One region of the Rhizobium sp. AN6A genome, then DNA from elsewhere that is predicted to be linked to it. Evidence: riboswitches for the same ligand, from Rfam matches in the RefSeq annotation. Region 1 holds a riboswitch; each other region holds the start of a gene.
What was found. Region 1 has a riboswitch for cobalamin ahead of CRO62_RS03685 (DUF1852 domain-containing protein). Riboswitches for the same ligand answer to the same signal wherever they lie in the genome.
Positions count from the first base shown of each region.

Region 2: linked by a shared signal. The riboswitch ahead of CRO62_RS22015 (CbtB domain-containing protein) and the one ahead of CRO62_RS03685 (DUF1852 domain-containing protein) in region 1 are both predicted to bind cobalamin.
Region 3: linked by a shared signal. The riboswitch ahead of CRO62_RS10290 (ABC transporter substrate-binding protein) and the one ahead of CRO62_RS03685 (DUF1852 domain-containing protein) in region 1 are both predicted to bind cobalamin.
Region 4: linked by a shared signal. The riboswitch ahead of bluB (5,6-dimethylbenzimidazole synthase) and the one ahead of CRO62_RS03685 (DUF1852 domain-containing protein) in region 1 are both predicted to bind cobalamin.

Region 1 covers NZ_OCNC01000002.1:501,933-506,468, forward strand. Annotated here, with positions in the region: gene CRO62_RS03680 (methionine synthase) at 1-642, opposite strand, end outside; gene CRO62_RS03685 (DUF1852 domain-containing protein) at 668-1,645, opposite strand; cobalamin riboswitch at 1,748-1,961, opposite strand; gene ggt (gamma-glutamyltransferase) at 2,669-4,426, shown strand.
Region 2 covers NZ_OCNC01000004.1:1,930,902-1,935,437, forward strand. Annotated here, with positions in the region: gene CRO62_RS22000 (LysE family translocator) at 134-763, shown strand; gene CRO62_RS22005 (c-type cytochrome) at 879-1,313, shown strand; gene CRO62_RS22010 (c-type cytochrome) at 1,399-2,319, shown strand; cobalamin riboswitch at 2,411-2,636, shown strand; gene CRO62_RS22015 (CbtB domain-containing protein) at 2,803-2,985, shown strand; gene CRO62_RS22020 (CbtA family protein) at 2,996-3,712, shown strand; gene CRO62_RS22025 (hypothetical protein) at 3,717-4,031, shown strand; gene CRO62_RS22030 (type 1 glutamine amidotransferase family protein) at 4,138-4,536, opposite strand, start outside.
Region 3 covers NZ_OCNC01000003.1:1,377,441-1,381,976, reverse strand. Annotated here, with positions in the region: gene CRO62_RS10295 (FecCD family ABC transporter permease) at 1-932, opposite strand, end outside; gene CRO62_RS10290 (ABC transporter substrate-binding protein) at 929-1,960, opposite strand; cobalamin riboswitch at 2,125-2,361, opposite strand; gene CRO62_RS10285 (GNAT family N-acetyltransferase) at 2,401-3,279, opposite strand; gene argE (acetylornithine deacetylase) at 3,491-4,536, shown strand, end outside.
Region 4 covers NZ_OCNC01000004.1:2,657,285-2,661,820, reverse strand. Annotated here, with positions in the region: gene CRO62_RS25710 (NAD+ synthase) at 1-113, shown strand, start outside; gene CRO62_RS25705 (glyoxalase superfamily protein) at 263-640, opposite strand; gene CRO62_RS25700 (TolB family protein) at 833-1,663, shown strand; cobalamin riboswitch at 1,834-2,020, shown strand; gene bluB (5,6-dimethylbenzimidazole synthase) at 2,118-2,834, shown strand; gene CRO62_RS25690 (DUF2865 domain-containing protein) at 2,904-4,007, opposite strand; gene CRO62_RS25685 (NADP-dependent malic enzyme) at 4,166-4,536, opposite strand, start outside.

The DNA of each region.
Region 1 (4,536 bases):
GTAGCAGATATGGACGGCGGTCTCGCACTTCAGCCCTTCAATTGCCCTGTCCAAAGTGGCGACACCCCAGTCATTCACATCGTCAAAGAAAACGTTGAAGGCAGGTTCGTCGAACTGGATAATATCGACGCCGGCAGCCTCCAATTCCTTTGCTTCCTCGTTAAGTATCCCGGCAAATTCCCAGGCAAGCTTTTCACGGCTCTTATAATGGCCGTCAAAGAGAGTATCGATCATCGTCATCGGACCCGGCAAAGCCCATTTGATGGGTTGTTTGGTCTGTTGACGCAAAAACTTGGCGTCTTCGACGAACACGGACTTCTGGCGAGACACGGCGCCGACGACTGTCGGGACACTCGCATCGTAGCGATCGCGAATTCTGACGGTTTCGCGTTTTGCAAAATCGACCCCGTCGAGGTGCTCGATGAAAGTCGTGACGAAATGTTGGCGTGTTTGCTCGCCATCACTGACGATGTCGATGCCGGCCTGTTGCTGATCGTCCAGTGAAAGGCGCAGGGCGTCTCTTTTACCTTCCAGCAATTCCTCGCCCTCCAGTTTCCAGGGCGACCACAGTTTTTCGGGCTGCGCAAGCCAGGAGGGTTTCGGCAGGCTGCCGGCGGTCGATGTGGGGAGAAGTTTCTTCACGATGGGGACCTCTTCTAAGTGATGATCAGGCGGGGCAGTGAGCAAACAATTGCTCAAGGACGGCGCGGTATGGGTTGATGAAGTGTTTTTCGGTGAACTTGCCCTGATCCACCGCCAAGCGATTTCGTTCGTCGCGGTCGTAGATGATCCGGGTCAGCGAATAGTCCTGGTGCTTTAGGTTGGGCTGGTAAAATGTCCCGGCTGCTGCGTTCGCATTGTAGATTTCGGGGCGATAAATTCTCTGAAACGTTTCCATCGTGCTGATGACGCCGATTAGCTCAATATTGGAGTAGTCGCCCAGCAAGTCCCCAACAAAATAGAACGCCAGCGGCGCAACGCTGCCCGCAGGCATAAAGTAGCGAACCTGCAATCCCATTTTCCCGAAATACTGGTCGGTGGACGAGAACCCATTCTGCCGGTATTCGACGCCCATCACGGGGTGATGATTTTCGGTCCGGTAATAGGTCTTGCTGGTCGAGGCGCTGATGCAAATGACCGGCGGCTTGCGAAAGTGCGAACGGTAGGCATCCGACCGCAGAAAAGACTTGAACAGGTTTCCATGCAGGTCGCCGAAGTCGGCCGGAATGCTGAAGGCAGGAACGCCCTTGTTATGCTCCGGCAGCACAATGCTGAAGTCGTAGTCCCGCACATAGGAGGAGAAGTTATTCCCCACAATGCCGTCGATACGTTCACTGGTTTTGTGATCGATGATCGTCGTCTTCAGTATCTCGATGAGGGGAAATTTTTCACCTGCAACATCGAAGCTCATGTCGACCGAAATGATCTCCAACGCTACCGAGTATCGGTCCGATTTGGGATTATCCCAGTGCGCGAGGGCGTTGAAGCGGCTATCGATCATGCGCAGGACATTGCGCAGGTTCTCCTGCCGCTTTTCGCCCCTGGCCAGATTGGCGAAATTGGTGGTGATGCGCGTATGTTCTGAAGGACGATAGTCCTCATCGAAGGGTACGCTCGTGATCGTAAAAATGCAGGTCTGAGACATGTTGTGCCCCTATAAAGTTGGGGGCATGGGTCTGCGGACGCATAGCAAGACAGGCCGCAACAATGCAGCCTTTGCTACGGCACACTGGGACACCCCGCCCGTGGACGTTATTTCACCAAAGGCAGGTCTCCTGGCTCACGGATCATCACTTCCGTCCGTCTTCCCGGGGTAAACCAGTGACATATTGGACTTCAGCTCGCCGCTTACAGTTGCGGGGGCAGCGTCGGCTTTTCCGCATAACACGGAGCACCGACTTCCCTCTTAGCCCCGGCACGTTGCGTGCAACGACTGGGGAACCTTAGGCGTGATGACCATATTGTAAGCCACGTCATCGGTCAACATCATATAACGATATCTTTATGTCCTTAAGTCTGCGCTGCATCGTAGGTTCTGACCGAATAGATTGCATTCGGCGGTATCAGACGATTCTCACATACGCGGACCTGGCCGTGGCAAACTAAAGATGAATCGTCGACTGTCGGTTCGATTCCGACAAGCGCAGGTAAGCGTGCGTGATGACAGCTTCCGGGCAATAGTAGACGTCTCACGCCACGCAGTTGAAAGGATCAGAACCGGCGACGCCGTTATTAAAGCAGATGCGTGGAGACAACAGCGCCTGCATTTATTGCCCTTTCGCTCCATTCGATGTCAGTAGGCTTTAGCTCCTTCCGGTTTCCTGAAGAAGGCAGAGAAGTCCGCCGCCATATACCAACTCGACAGGCTTGTCGGATGGGAATGAGCAGATTTCCGTTTTCCAACGATAGGTCGACCCTTCGACATGATGGACATGCGGCGAAACAGCCACCATAGTGCCGAAAAAGAGCGGCGCGCCAGACAGACGCTCAATAGCGGGGCGAGCCAACGGACGGGGCTGAAATACCGGTGAAGGCCGAAGCTTTGCAGCAGTGAAGGAAGAGTTCTAAAAGTGGCCGTGCCGTGGTCGATAAAGGTTCGGCCTACCTGCTGGCTCAGTTGAATGCCCTACTACATTAACGAGTTGTACGTCGCTGGAGGATTTGGCTGATGAAAATGAGATTTCTCAGTGAGGGATTTTTCGCCCTGATGCTTTCCACCGCGGTCGCCTCCGCGCAGCAGGCGTCCGACACGGTGGCGCCCGAAAAAGCGACCGATATTGCGACTGCCAAACGCATCGAGTCAAAGAGCTTCATGGTAGCGGCGGCCAATCCGCTGGCGACTGAGGCAGGGCGTGATGTGATCGCCAGGGGCGGCAACGCCATCGATGCAATGGTGGCGGTGCAGGCCATGCTCGGCCTCGTTGAACCGCAGAGTTCCGGACTCGGTGGGGGTGCCTTCCTGGTCTATTACGACGCAAAAAGCAGCAAGCTGACGACATTTGACGGCCGCGAGACCGCGCCGATGGAAGCCACGCCAAAGCTCTTCCTGGATGACAAAGGTCAACCGTTAAAATTCATGAACGCAGTGGTCGGCGGCCGCTCTGTTGGCACGCCGGGAACGGTGCGACTTCTGGAGGAAGCCCATAAACGCTATGGAAAGGCGGAATGGGCAAGCCTCCTGAAGCCGGCCGAAACGCTGGCTACCGAGGGCTTTAAGGTGTCGCCGCGTCTTGCCTCCCTGATCGCGTCCGAGGGGGACCGGTTGAAGAAATATACAGAACCCCGGTCCTATTTCTTTGACACCTCCGGGGCCGCCCTGCAGGCCGGTGCTCCTTTGAAGAACCCGGCCTATGCCGAGACGCTTGCGGCGCTCGCCAAAGGCGGCGCCGATGCCTTTTACAAGGGGCGAATTGCCGAGGCGATCGTCAAGACGGTGCGCGAGGCGGCCGACAATCCCGGCGTGCTGTCGCTGGCCGATCTTTCCAACTATCGGGTCGTCGAGCGCGAGCCGGTCTGCTTTGTCTATCGTGCTCTTGACGTTTGCGGCATGGGCCCGCCGTCGTCGGGCGGAATCGCGATCGGCCAGATGCTCGGCCTAGTGGAGAATTTTGATCTCAAGACGCTTGGGCCAAAAAATGTCGACAGTTGGCGCATTATCGGCGACGCCCAGCGTCTCGCCTTCGCCGACCGCGAGCGTTACGTCGCTGATACCGATTTCGTGCCGCTGCCGATCAAGGGCCTGTTGGACAAGACCTATTTGGGCGAGAGGGCAAAGCTGCTCGACGGCGATAAGGCGTTGACCAACGATGCCGTCAAGGCCGGCGAGCCGGAATGGAACCACGCGCTGCTTTTCGGCCGGGATGCGGCGATCGAGTTGCCCTCCACAAGCCATTTTGTCATCGTCGACAAGGACGGAAACGTGGTCTCGATGACGACAACGATCGAAAGCGGCTTCGGCTCGCGTCTGATGACGAACGGCTTCCTGCTCAATAATGAGTTGACGGACTTTTCCTTCAAGACCCATGAAGGCGGTCTGCCGATCGCCAACCGCGTTGAGCCAGGCAAACGACCGCGCTCCTCCATGGCCCCGACGATCGTGATGAAGGATGGCAAGCCGCTGCTCGCCATCGGTTCGCCGGGCGGCAGCCAGATCATCGGCTATGTAGCGCAGGCGCTGATCGCCTATATCGACTGGGGCATGCCTGTAGAGGCGATCGTCTCCCAGCCGCATCTCATCAACCGCTTCGGCACCTACGACATCGAGGCCGGTACAAGCGCGGAAGGTCTGGCAAGGCCACTGAAGGCGCTGGGTTACGAGGTGAAACCGGGCGAGATGAATTCCGGTTTGCATGCCATCGAGATAACCGCCGAAGGTTTGATCGGCAGCGCGGATCCACGACGCGAGGGAGTGGCGGCAGGGGAATGAAACGCCCCGCCTGCGGAAAGGGCATGAGAGTAGGTCAACACAAAGGGTGTGTGTTTCGCCAAGGGGCGCCAACACCTTGACAAGAACCTGCGGCCTCCTGACGCAATTGT
Region 2 (4,536 bases), on a different contig from region 1:
TGCCGTTTTTCCCGGTGGTTTCCCAACGCAACTGACACAACGCTGTCAGTTGGCTTTTCCTATAAGCAGCAAAACACATTGAGAAACATGAGTTTTCCCGAATGTGTCGCAAACTGTCTTGGGAGATACTGACATGAGTTACGCCGAAAATCTCTGGCTTTTCTTTCTGGTCCTGTTCGGCATCATCATCCTGCCGGGCATGGATATGCTGTTCGTGCTGGCAAGTGCGCTGACGGGTGGAAAAAGAACCGGGCTTTCCGCCGCAAGCGGCATGAGCGCCGGCGGCATGGTGCATTCGCTTTACGGTGCGTTGGGCGTCGGCATGCTTGCCGCCTGGATGCCGTCGCTGTTCCTGCCGCTGCTGGTCGCCGGCGCCGCTTACATGGTCTGGATCGGCGTCGGCCTGATGCGCAGCGCTATCACCGTCAATGGCGATGAGGCGCAGGCGAGCGCCTCTGTCAGAAAGGCGTTCTGGCGGGCCGTGCTCACCTGCCTTTCCAATCCGAAAGCCTATCTCTTCATGATGGCGATCTATCCGCAATTCCTCAAACCGGACTATGGTCCAATCTGGATGCAGGGGCTGGTAATGGGCGCGATGGTGGCCATCACGCAGTTCACGGTCTATGGCGCTCTGGCGCTGACGGCGGATAAAAGCCGGGCATGGCTCGTTTCCTCGCCTGCCGCGACGATTTTCATCGGCCGCGCCGCCGGTTTCATGCTGATTGCCGCAGCCCTGGTTACGCTTTGGGAAGCACTCTCCTAGACTTCTGTTTTCTTGGGGAAATTCACTGCAATGTGACTTCTTTTCGCCATGCGGAAAGGGCATCCTCGCGCCGTTATCGCGCGTTCGGCATCTGCCGGAATCAAGGAGAGAGTGTATGAAACTGAAAACCATCGCGGCGGCCATGCTTTTCGGCTGTCTTTGCGCCGGAGCGGTCTACGCTGCCGGCGAAGTCGAAAAACGTGAAGGCATGATGAAGCAGATCGGCGGCTCCATGGGTGCGCTTGCTGCCATCTCCAAGGGCCAGAAGCCTTATGACGCCGAAGTCGTAAAGGCTGCCGTGACGACCATCAGCACCAACGCCAAGGCTTTCCCCGACCAGTTTCCCCCAGGCAGCGAGACCGGCAGTGCTGCGGCACCCGCGATCTGGGAAAATTTCGATGACTTCAAGTCCAAGGCCGCCAAGCTCGGTGCCGATGCGGACAAGGTTCTTGCCAGCCTTCCGGCCGATCAGGCAGGTGTGACCACCGCCATGCAGACCCTCGGTGCCGATTGTGGTGCCTGCCACCAGACCTACCGTCTTAAGAAATAATCCTATTAAGAACGCCGCTTCCCGGCGGCGTTTTTTCAGCGGGAATGACGCCTGATCTCATCAGGTGATAATGGGGAGAGGGGTCATGGCCTCCATTTGGACGAAGCTCGCGGGCGGGATCGCGGTGGCGGCCATTGCCGGTTTCGGCATTTTCGCCTGGGTCACTGCGCCTTTGCGTCAGGCACCCAGCCACTGGGTGAGCCTTGGCGAGCCGGACCTTGCCAATGGCGAAACGCTGTTCTGGGCGGGCGGCTGCGCAAGTTGCCATGCGGCACCAGATGCCAAGGGCGATGCGCTTTTGACGCTCTCGGGCGGGCAGGCGCTGAAAAGCCCCTTCGGTACCTTTCATGTGCCCAATATTTCCTCCGATCCTCAGCATGGCATTGGCGGCTGGACGCTTTCGGAATTCGGCGATGCGATGACGCGCGGCGTCGGCAAGAACGGCGAACATCTCTACCCGTCCTTCCCTTACGCCTCCTATGCCCGCATGACGCAGAAGGACATCAACGACCTCTTCGGTTATTTGCGGGTTCTGCCCGCCAGCCAGAATGATGCGCCGGATCACGAACTGCCGTTCCCCCTCAACATGCGCATGGCATTGGGCGGCTGGAAATTCCTCTATTTCGATACATCCGCGCCACCCCGCGTCGAGCTTGCCGATGCCAATGCCGAATTGCTGCGCGGCCAATATCTGGTGGAAGGCCCGGGCCATTGCGGCGAATGCCACACGCCGCGCAATGCGCTTGGCGGTTTTCTGGATGGCAAATGGCTGGCCGGTGGTCCCAATCCCGAAGGCGAGGGCCGCATTCCCGATATCACCCCCGGCTCGCAGAGCGTAGGAAGCTGGGAGGCGGCCGATATTGCCAACTATCTGGAAACCGGCTTCACCCCGGAATTCGACAGCGTCGGCGGCTCCATGGTCAAGGTCCAGCAGAATATGGCGCATCTGACCGCCGATGACCGCAATGCGATCGCCGCCTATCTGAAGGCCATCCCGGCGCGGTAGCCCTTTGCCGTCATGCCTGACTTGATCCGGCATCCAGCAACAGTGCGCAATTCTCACGCCGGCCTGCCATTGACTCCCACCCGCACCCATCGGATAACGATCCTGTGATGGTTCCTTCCGGGCGTTCCGGAAGGTGAAAAGGGAACACGATAGGGAGACATCCTCATTCGTGGCTGCCCCCGCAACTGTGAGCGGAGAGCCTGAAACGAAATGCCACTGGTAAGCATCTCGCCGGATATGGGCGAGGGCAATGCCGGGAAGGTGTTTCAGGTTTTGACCCGTAAGCCAGGAGACCTGCCATCACAGAAATGTCCATGCCGGCGGGGTGTCCGGAAGAGCGGAATTTCAGGGTGGTGGCGCTTGAACGTGCCGCCCTGTGTCAGTCTCGTATCCCCGTGGTGAAGTGTATCGCATGCGGCTGCACGGCGTTTTGCCGTTCCGCCGCGTCTAAAGGCGCGGGGTCGCGCCGTAAGAGGGGTCACCATGTCCATCAACCAGAATACGGCAAATGCCGCCGTTTCAGCAAAAACGGGCAGCTTCGCGCAATCGCTGACGGCGATCGTGCTTGGCCTGTTCGTCGTCGGTTTTGTCGGCTTTTCGCATGTGGAAGCCGTTCACAACGCCGCGCATGACACACGTCATGCCAATGCTTTCCCTTGCCATTGAGGGGGAAAGCATGTCGTTCTTTCGCAATATCGTTTTTACCGCCGTCCTCGTCGGCATCGTTGGCGGCTTCGCCGTTTCGGCCATGCAGGCTTTCGGCACCACGCCGCTGATCCTGAAGGCGGAAACCTATGAAAATGCCGGTGGCGAAGCGCCCCACAGCCATGATGCTCCGGCCACGACCGGCGCTGCCATTCCCGCGCACGAACATAATGAGGAAGCCTGGTCTCCGGCCGACGGCTTCGAGCGCACCGCCTATACGGTCGCCGCCAACGTGCTGACCGCCATCGGTTATGCGCTGGTGCTGACCGGCCTCATCTCGCTGCGCGGCACCAATGCCGGCTGGCGCGAAGGCCTTTTGTGGGGTGTGGCCGGTTTTGCCGCCGTCATGCTTGCGCCGATGATCGGCCTGCCGCCGGAACTGCCGGGCAGCCCGGCCGCCGCGCTTGAGGCGCGGCAGATCTGGTGGCTTTCGACGGTTGCGGCAACCGCAGGCGGCATTGCGCTGATCGCGTTCCGGCGCGAACCCTGGACAATCGTGCTCGCACTGGTGTTGATCGTTGCACCCCATGTGGTGGGCGCGCCCCTGCCGCCGGAAGGTGAACATGCGCTGGCACCGCTGCCGCTGGAACGCCAGTTCATCGTTGCCGCCACCGTGACCAGCTTTGTCTTCTGGGCCCTGCTCGGAACATTGAGCGCGTTCTTCCTGAAACGCTTCCAGTCGGCTTGAAACCATGCAGGACGCAGCCGAATGGAGTGACGAACTCGATGCGCTGCGTTTTGCCGTTCCCGGTCACGGCGCTTCCTGCGCCGTGCATCGCCTTGCTTTCAAGGCAGTCCTCGGCGTCAGCCCGGAACGGGAAGCGGCGCTCGCCTATTTTCATGAGAATGAGGCTGCCTTTACGGCCGCAGCCCTTGCCAAGATAAAACGCTCGGCTTTGCCGGCCGGTCGCAGTCTGCATCTCAACAGCCGCGATATCCGCCGTGCGATTGCGGGGGAGGGAGCGGAGCCTGCGCCCCGCGCGTGCAGGGTGCTTGATCGCGGGTAATGCGCGATATTGTCTGGACGCTCATGCTTTGCGCGCCGTCATTCCTGTGACAGGCACAGGAATGACGATGAGAGGATCTGCAAAACTCTCGACACCAAGGTGAGCTTCACCGGTGTTCCGCCGTAAAAACCTGAAGTTCCGCCTCGGCTTCCGGACCAAAGAGGCCGAGGTGTTTCAGAATTTCCACTGCGAAACTGACCGGTGCACTGCCGGCTGCGGTTACGATGCCGCCATCGCTGACCGCCTTCGGCTGGTCGCGATAGAGCGCTTCGCCGCGATAGGACGGATAGGCCTTGTGAGAGGCGAGCGAATTGCCGGTATGGGCGACGTCATCAAGGGCGCCCGTGCCTGCAAGCGCGCTGGCAGCCGCGCAGATGCCGGCAACCAGTCGGCCCTTCTCGCGAAACCGCTGTACCAGCCCGCCAAGATCGGCAGCCGTTCCCTTTTCCCAGCTGAGGCCGCCGGGAATGACGAGCGCATCGATGTTAGCAGGATCAAGCGCGTC
Region 3 (4,536 bases), on a different contig from region 1:
ACGGTGCGCGAAAGAATATCTGCGATGATCATGAAAATTGCACCGGTCAGCGCCGTCACCGGCAGCAACATGCCGTGGCGAACGCCAACGAAGATGCGCGCCGCATGCGGGATGACGAGACCGACGAAACCGATAGAACCGACCAGCGACACCATGACTGCCGTCATGACCGCCGAAACCGAGATCAGCACCGCATAGACCCGGCGCACCGGAATACCGAGCGAAGCTGCTGCATGACCGCCGAAAGCGAAAGCATCAAGCGCGCGTGCGTACCAGAGGCACACCCCAAGACCCGCAATACTGACCGGCAAAGCCAGCCAGACATCCGGCCAGCGCACGCCCGAAAGATTGCCCAGCAGCCAGAACATGATGCCGCGCGCCTGTTCGGCATTCGCGGATTTGGTGACGATGAACGACGTCATGGCGTTGAACAGTTGCGAACCGGCGACCCCCGCCAGAATGATGGCGCTGTTGCCGTGCCCTGCCCGCACCGCCAGAAGGCTGACCAGCGAAAAAGCCACAAAAGCCCCGATCAGGGCGCCCGCCGGCATCGTCAGAAACCCCGCCCCGAAGCCCAGAAGCGCCACGGCCACTGCCCCGGTTGAGGCGCCTGCTGAAATACCGAGGATATAGGGATCGGCGAGCGGGTTGCGCAGGAGTGATTGAAGCACCGCACCGGCCAGCGCCAGCGAGGCGCCACAGCACGCGGCAACAACGGCGCGGCTGAGACGGTAACTCCAGACGATGCCCTCATCCAGCGGCTCCAGCGGATAACCCGCATGAAAAACACGATTGGCAATGGTCTTTGCCACCACGTCGAACGGAATGGCAGTCTCGCCGATGGCCGCACCGCCAATCAGCGCGACGAGCAGCAGGGCGAGTGCGGCAAATGCCAGACCCGCCCTGCCAAGATTGACGGAAAAACCGTTCACTTGGCGAGACCGGCTGTGGAAATCGCCTCAGCCAGCGTTTCAATGCCTTCGATCGTGCGGATAGTCGGGTTCATCGCCTGCGCGTCCATTTCGAAGACATGGGCCGCCTTGACGGCGGGCATGATGCTGGCAACCGGATCGGTAGCGAGGAACTTGAGCTTGACGGCGACGTCATCGGCGGGGAAACGCCGGCGGTCCATCTTGCCGGCAACGATCACGGACGGATTGGCCTTGGCGATGGTTTCCCAGCCAACAGTCGGCCATTCCTCATCGCTTTCGATAACGTTCTTCAGCCCGAGCGCGGACATGATGTAACCCGGCGCACCATTGCGGCCCGCCACGTAAGGATCGATATCCAGCTCGGCGCTGGAGAACCAGAAGACTGCTGAAATCTTGCCATTCGCCGAAGCGATCTTGGCGCGGGCGGCTTCCTCACGCTTTTTCAGGTCGGCAACGACTTCCTCGCCGCGATCCTGCACGTTGAAAATTTTCGCAAGGTCGCGGACCTCCTGGTAAATCAGGTCCATGGTGAAAACGGACTTGCGCACGCCGTCGCCGCCGCCGGAATTGTCCTTGCCCATGCAATCGGCAGGCGAGGTATAAACGGGAATACCGAGTTCGGCGAATTGCTCCGGTGTTCCGACAACGCCTTCGGGACCGATCTGCCACTGGAACTGCGTCGTCACGAGGTCCGGCCTCTTGCCAACCACCGCCTCGAAGCTCGGATCATTGTCGGCAAGCCGCTCCACCTTGGCATTGGCGTCTTCGTAACCCTTCAGAACCGGGCCGATCCACAGCGCCGTGCCCACCACCTTGTCGGCCACGCCGAGCAGATAGAGAACCTCGGTCGTGCTCTGGCCGACCGATACTGTGCGGGCGGGCGCCTGCTTGAAGGTGATTTCGTGACCGCAGCTATTGATCGTCAGCGGATAGGTGGTTTCGGCAGCCTGAGCGGCACCGGGGGGTAAGGTCGCTAATGCGACAGCCAGAAGACCGGCGGAAACCGGCAGGCGTTTGAAATGAAACATATGTTCTCCAGTCTAAATAAAGTGGCGTGATCCGCAGGCCGCGCGTCAAAACGCGTAGTGACAGAGCGACAACAAGTGTGGAGATGGAGAACGGGACTCTAAATACGTTTCCGAGGACGGAAAGGTCATAATCAGCTCCTCTTCCGGGCATCCCCGCCCGTAACGATGGTCAATATTATGACGGCAGGTCTCCTGGCTCACGAATATACGCCGTTCATCTGCCTTCCCGCACCTTGAACGGTGCAGTGGCATGACGCTTTTCAGGCGTCACGAGGATGAACGGCAATCCGCTTACAGTTGCGGGGGCAGCCACGGCATTGGGCGATAGAAATCACCCGCACCATGTTCCCTATTAATCCCTTTGCCCTTCGGCTTCAGGAACCGTCGCTTTCTGACATAAGGGGCAAGCGACGGGGCGTCAATTGCGATAGTGCTGAAGTTCAGCACAAAGACGGGCCTGCCAGAGCGAAAATTTTTGTAGCGCCGGAAGGCGCTGGTTGCGGCGCGTCTTTGGACATGGTGGTAAGGGTTTCAATCACCACCAGCCCGGATTGCGCAATAAAATCAATAAAGAGACTGTTGTCGCTGATGGTGTCGAGGCGCACCAGCTCATCGTCCAGATCGGTAAAATGCCGCCTCACAAGCGCAATCGCATCCATGTCCGCACCCGCAACGACCGGACCGATAATGTGGCCCCGCCCCGCCGCACGGCGCAGCGCAAAAGCGATAAGACGGTCCGCCTCAAACACACCGTAACCCGTATTCTGCGTCAAAAGTCGCTGCAAAACGTTCCGGCGCGAAACGCCAAAAGCCGCCCGGTCTAGTTCCACCACATCAGTCAGATGACCTGCGGATAACGGCTCTATTCGTTGTTTTCTGCCGGGCGGCGGTATCTCGAAAAGGCAATTCGCCCTTCCCCGGAAGAGATATACTTTTTCCGCATCGCCGGCAAAGCCCAACCTTGAAAACAGCCGCCGCGACGCTCCCGTCGCGTTCAACCGCAGGGAGACAGGGGGGAATTTCGCGACAAGTTTCTGCACCAGCCATGGTGCTACGCCCTGCCCCTGCAAACGGGGGGAAACAATGACCATGCCAAGCGTTGCAAACCCCTGATCATAGGGAAAGAGCATCGCGGTTGCGACAACACGGTCGATCTCATCGAGCGCAGCGAGACCCACGCCGCATTGCCGCAGAAAACACCATTCATTCGCGTGATATCGCCATCCGACGGCCATGGAGAGTGCATGCAGATGGTCGGCATCCACGTCCGCGATATCCACGGTCCGCAGCTCGAAACTATCGACTTTGAGCAGGTCCATAACCAACGGCCCTCATCCCCTACGGCTCACAACCTTCATCCGGTTCCGGCCTAGCCCACGACATCCGACGGTAGCCGGTTACGCCAGCACGAATTTTCTGAAAGCACTGGAAGGTCACAACAATCTACCGAAATCATCCGCATTTCAGCAGATAAACGTCGCAGTCCATTCTAAGCTTTCGGGATGACAATCCGGTCAGCGGAGACGACCATTGAACGCAATCGAAATCCTTGAGCGTCTCGTCGGTTTCCCGTCGGTCGTTGGAACCGCCAATGGCGATATTGCCGGCTGGATCGCCGATTATCTTGAAAGCCACGGCGCCAAAGTATCGCTGCTTGCGGGACCGGAGGGCGACCGCGCCAATCTCTTCGCCACCTTCGGCCCGGCCGATCGCGCCGGATATGTTTTGTCCGGCCATATGGATGTCGTGCCCGCCAGCGAGCCGGAATGGTCTTCCGATCCCTTTACGCTGCGGGCGGAAAATGATCGTCTCTACGGGCGCGGAACCACCGACATGAAGGGTTTTCTGGCCACGGTTCTCGCCGCGGCACCTGCATTTGCGCGCATGGCGCTGAAACGTCCCGTGCATATCGCCTTTTCCTATGACGAGGAGGCGGGTTGCCGTGGCGTTCCGCATCTTCTCGCCAGATTGCCTGAACTGTGCGCCCAGCCGGCGGGCGCAATCATCGGCGAGCCCAGCAATATGCGGGCGGTTCGTGCACACAAGGGTAAAGCAGCAGCTCGCATTACCATCCGTGGCCGTTCCGGCCATTCGTCACGCCCTGATCAGGGGGTGAATGCCATTCACCTGATGACCGGCATCATGGCAAAGGCCGTGGAGACGACACATGAGCTGACGAAAGGCCCCTTTGAAGCGACCTTCGAGCCGCCCTATTCCTCGCTGCAGATCGGCACGATGAAGGGCGGCCAGGCGATCAACATCATCCCCGATTTCTCGGCCATCGAGCTGGAAGCGCGGGCAATTTCCGGCACATCGCCGCTGGAACTGCTCGGGCCGGTTCGCGCAAGCGTCGAGGCTCTTGCAGCAAAGGGTGTCGATATCGAATGGACGCCTATGAGCGATTACCCGGCGCTTTCGCTTGCAGCCGATGCTCCGCTTGTTCTGCTTCTGGAGGAATTGACCGGCACCCCCTGTCTCGCCGCCGTCAGCTACGGCACGGAGGCGGGGCTGTTCCAGGCGGCAGGCATCGACGCCATCATCTGTGGACCGGGGGATATCGGCCGCGCCCACAAGCC
Region 4 (4,536 bases), on a different contig from region 1:
TCTATCTCGCCGAATACAAACGCCGCCAATCCGCGCCCGGGGTGAAGATCACCAAGAAGAACTTCGGCCGCGATCGCCGTTATCCGATTACCAACCGGTTCAGGGACAGGTAGTCGAAGGACGGCGTGGAGGGAGCTTGCTGGACCCCGGGTTTAGTTCGGGGTGACGGAGTGCGGATGCTGCGACTTCGCCATATATCGATGTCGAAGACGCATCATTTCCCTCCAACGGCGCGGACACGCCGCGCCGTTTCCCTATCTCGTTAAATAACCTGCCCCACATCGATGCGGTTGCCATCCGGGTCTTCGAAAACGAAGGCCCGCAGGCCATAATCCTTGTCTTGAAGACTTTTGATGATGCGAAGCCCGTGGCTTTTGCAAAGCGCGTGCAGCGCGTCGACGTCGCTGACCAGCATATGCGCCACATTGAAGGGGGCCGGTTTGTGCGTTGACTGCAATGTCAGGTGCAACTCGGCACTACCTTGTTTCAGGATCATGAAACCGACAGGGTTGCCGTTTTCGAAGGTCTTTTCAAAGCCCAGCACACGGACATAAAAGTCATGGGCCTTTTCGATATTCTTGACAGGAAGCATTGCGGCGATCCGACCGAAGCGGATGCCGTGATCGGCGATGGTATTCATCGCGGAACCTCGGATCTGGGAGAAACGGGCAGGGGTGCGGGCGGTGCCGGAACGCTGCTGTTTTTTCCTATTTGAATTTGCAGGGCGGTGCCTGCGGCAATAGGATCATAGTCACGGCGGTGGTGGATGCAAACGGAATGTTTGTGCCATTCAACGCTCCACGTCAGACGATCGACAGGCCCGGGAGGCAGCATGCGCAGTTCCATCGAAATCTTCAACATCCGCACCCGGCAGATGCGGGTGGTCTGGCAGACGCCGGAGCTGTTTGAGGCGCCGAACTGGTCGCCGGACGGGAAATATCTGCTTCTGAACTGCGATGGCCTGCTTTACCGCCTGTCACTTGCCGGCGACCCTTCGCCGGAAACGGTCGATACCGGCTTTGCGACAATCTGCAACAATGACCACGGCATTTCGCCTGACGGTTCGCTTTATGCCATTTCCGACAAGGTGGAGTTCGGCAAGAGTGCCATCTACCTTTTGCCATCGACGGGCGGAACGCCGCGGCTGATGACGAGGAACCTTCCCTCCTACTGGCACGGCTGGTCGCCGGACGGGAAAGGTTTCGCCTATTGCGGCATTCGCGATCAGGTTTTCGATATTTATTCCATGGACATAGACAGCGGCGTTGAGACACGCCTTACCCATGGTGAAGGCCGTAATGACGGGCCGGATTATTCGTCGGATGGAGAATGGATCTATTTCAACTCCAGCCGCACCGGCCAGATGCAGATCTGGCGGGTGCGGGTGGATGGCTCGGCCGTCGAGCGTATCACTGACAGCGCCTATGGCGACTGGTTCCCGCATCCGTCCCCCAGCGGTGACAAGGTCGTCTTCGTCTCCTACGACGCCGATGTCTTCGACCATCCGCGCGACCTCGATGTGCGCGTGCGGCTGATGGATATGGATGGCGGCAATGTCGAGACGCTGTTTGACCTTTTCGGCGGGCAGGGAACGATGAATTCGCCCAACTGGTCACCTGACGGGGATGAGTTCGCTTATGTGCGGTATTTTCCCGTTGGGTGATGCGGTAGGGGTGCTTCAGCCGGCGCGCGTCTGCGCGGCGAAAGGCCGCTTTTCAGCCGAAAGAGCTGAGCTGGTTGGAATTCCGGCTCAAGGCCGCGATGACGCAGGTGAGGCCACGGTCACATTGCCGCATCGCTGCGCAAGATACTTGTATTTGCAATCTTTGTTGCTCATAAGCTTCTTCGTCAGGTGCCCGCCCTTTACGGCGGGAGAATCGGGAATCCGGTGCAAGACCGGAACGTGCCCAGCGCTGTGAGGCGGATGCCCTTTTTCTTGATGCCACTGAATCCATTCGGGAAGGCGAAAGCGGGCGGATGAAGCCGAGTCAGAAGACCGGCCTGACAGGATAGACCAGACCGCGTGGACGGCGGCAGGTTGTTGCAGCAGCGCGTTGTGCAGGCGAAAACCGGAGCCGGTTTTCGTGGCAGCGCGCCAGCATTGTTGGGGATAGACGATGCCGACCGATCCACTCGCGACCAGTTCGCTCGACGGCAATGCATTCGATCACGCGCTTTCGCCCGCCTACCCGTTTTCCGAGGGGGAGCGAGAGGCGATCTACCGTGCCATCGAAACCCGCCGTGATGTGCGCGATCAGTTCCTTCCGGATCCATTGCCGGAAGATGTGGTCGAGCGCTTGCTGAAGGCGGCGCATTCCGCGCCCTCCGTCGGTTTCATGCAGCCGTGGAATTTCACGCTCGTCACTGACGGTGCGGTCAGGCAGGCAGCCTGGGTTGCCTTCAGCCGCGCCAATGGCGAGGCGGCGGCGATGTTCGAGGGGGAGCAGCAGGCGCTTTACCGCAGCCTCAAGCTTGAGGGCATCCGCAAGGCGCCGCTCAGCATCTGCGTCACCTGCGATCCGACACGTGGCGGCAAGATGGTGCTGGGCCGCACCCACAATCCGCGCACGGATGTCTATTCCACCGTCTGCGCCATCCAGAACCTGTGGCTTGCAGCGCGCGCCGAAGGCATCGGCGTCGGCTGGGTCAGCATTTTCCACGATAGCGACATTCGCACCATTCTGGAAATCCCCGACCACATCGAGATCGTCGCCTGGCTATGCCTCGGCCGCGTCGATACACTTTATACCGAGCCGGAACTGGCGGTGAAGGGTTGGCGCCAGCGCGTGCCGCTGGAGGAACTGGTGTTTCGCAATCGCTGGGGTGGGCGGTAAAGAGAAGACGCGACCGTCTTGTGAGTGAGACAGAGCGTTGCCAACTCCATACCGGGTGCTTGATAGGAGCTATTGCTGCGGCTGAATGCCCTTCAGCGCCGGGTTTTTCAGGTCGATCCGGCCTGTCTGGTCGGGCAGGAATTTAGGGCCGATGACGCGGACCTTGCTGTTGTTCGGGTCATAGTCGCGTTCCGGAACCGGTTGTTCCGGCGGTTTTGCGGCCTGCTGCAGTTCGGTGGGTTTCTGAGGGGTGTCACCTTGCGGTGATGGAATGGTCGTGATGCTGGAATAGGGTTTCTCAGCTTCCGGCCGCGCAGCCTCCTGCTGCTTCATCTCCTCGTGATAGGCGGCCATGTTGCAGGCGCAGCCTGGGGCTTTGGTTGAGGCATTTCGATAGGCAAAGGCGGTCGGCAGGTCCTTGTAGGGCTTTCCCGTTTCAGCCGAGACCATGTCAGCCGTTTCCTGCTCCGTCATGGAGTGGAAATAAAGCTCCGTCTGCGTACCCGGACACATTTTCTGGCATTGTTCGGCCTGCGCACGGAAATCGAGCGGCGAGGCATTGGAAGCGATGGGGAAAAACGAGCCGTCGCAGGTGCGCACGCACAGCGTCCGGAGCCCGCCTTCCGCAGCGGCATTGGGGTAGGGCGAAAGCCCTGCCTGTCCCGGCGGATTGCCCTGTTGGCCGAAGGCGTCGGGGTAACGTGTCACATCGGGGGCCGTCGGCTGGCGCGCTTCCGTTTCCGGAATGGCGCTGCAGCCATTGGCGTCAAGGGCGGCGAGAATGCGCTGGCGTCTGATGTCGCCATCATCGCTGCCCTGGGCCGCCATGGCATCGTCGCGGTCACGGATGATGGCATCGCGTTCGCTCTGCGCATCCGCCATCGCGTCGCTGATCTCTGCGCAGAGGTCGGCATTCGGGCTGCCATAAACGGTGACGCTTGCGGATGAACAGCCGTAACGGCGCAGATCGTTCCTGATCCTGCGAATCTCGATGTTCTGGCGGGTGAGCGCATTGGCGTAACGCCGTACCTCGGCCGTATTGCCGATGACGCGTGGAGGCTCGCGCAGTTGCGCATGGAGCGTATCGCAGACCTCATCCGCGAAAGAGGCGACCGGGGCTGTGAAAAGAAGGGGAAGCAGGAGGCCGATGATGCGGCGGTGGTGCCGGGTCAATTGTCCGTCCGTTCGATGTCTCCCTCAGCGCGGGAGGAGAGGGCGTTATACTTCACGAAATCCGTGTTTCAGGAAGATAACATAAGCTGTTGCCGCAATGCGGCAACAGCATGTTCAAAATTGCGTTAATGCGCCCGCAACATCACACCCCCACAACATCACACCGAAGGGTGCGATGCCTGCACGACGGCAAAGGCCGCCATGTTGACAACGCCGCGCGAGGTGACGCTGGGCGACAGGATGTGGGCGGGAAGTGCCGTGCCAAGCAGGATGGGGCCGACATGCAGGCCCTCCGTCAGCGTGCGGGTGACGCCGAGCGTGATGTTTGCGGCATCGAGGTTCGGGAAGACCAGCAGGTTCGCTTCGCCGGTCAGCACGCTGTTGGGCATCGCGCGCTTGCGCAGCGCTTCCGAAAGTGCCGAGCCGCCCTGCATTTCGCCGTCCACTTCCAATTCGGGTGCCGCTGCCTGCACGATCTTCAGGGCGCGGCGCATCTTGCGGGCGCTTTCCGAATCGCGCGACCCGAAAT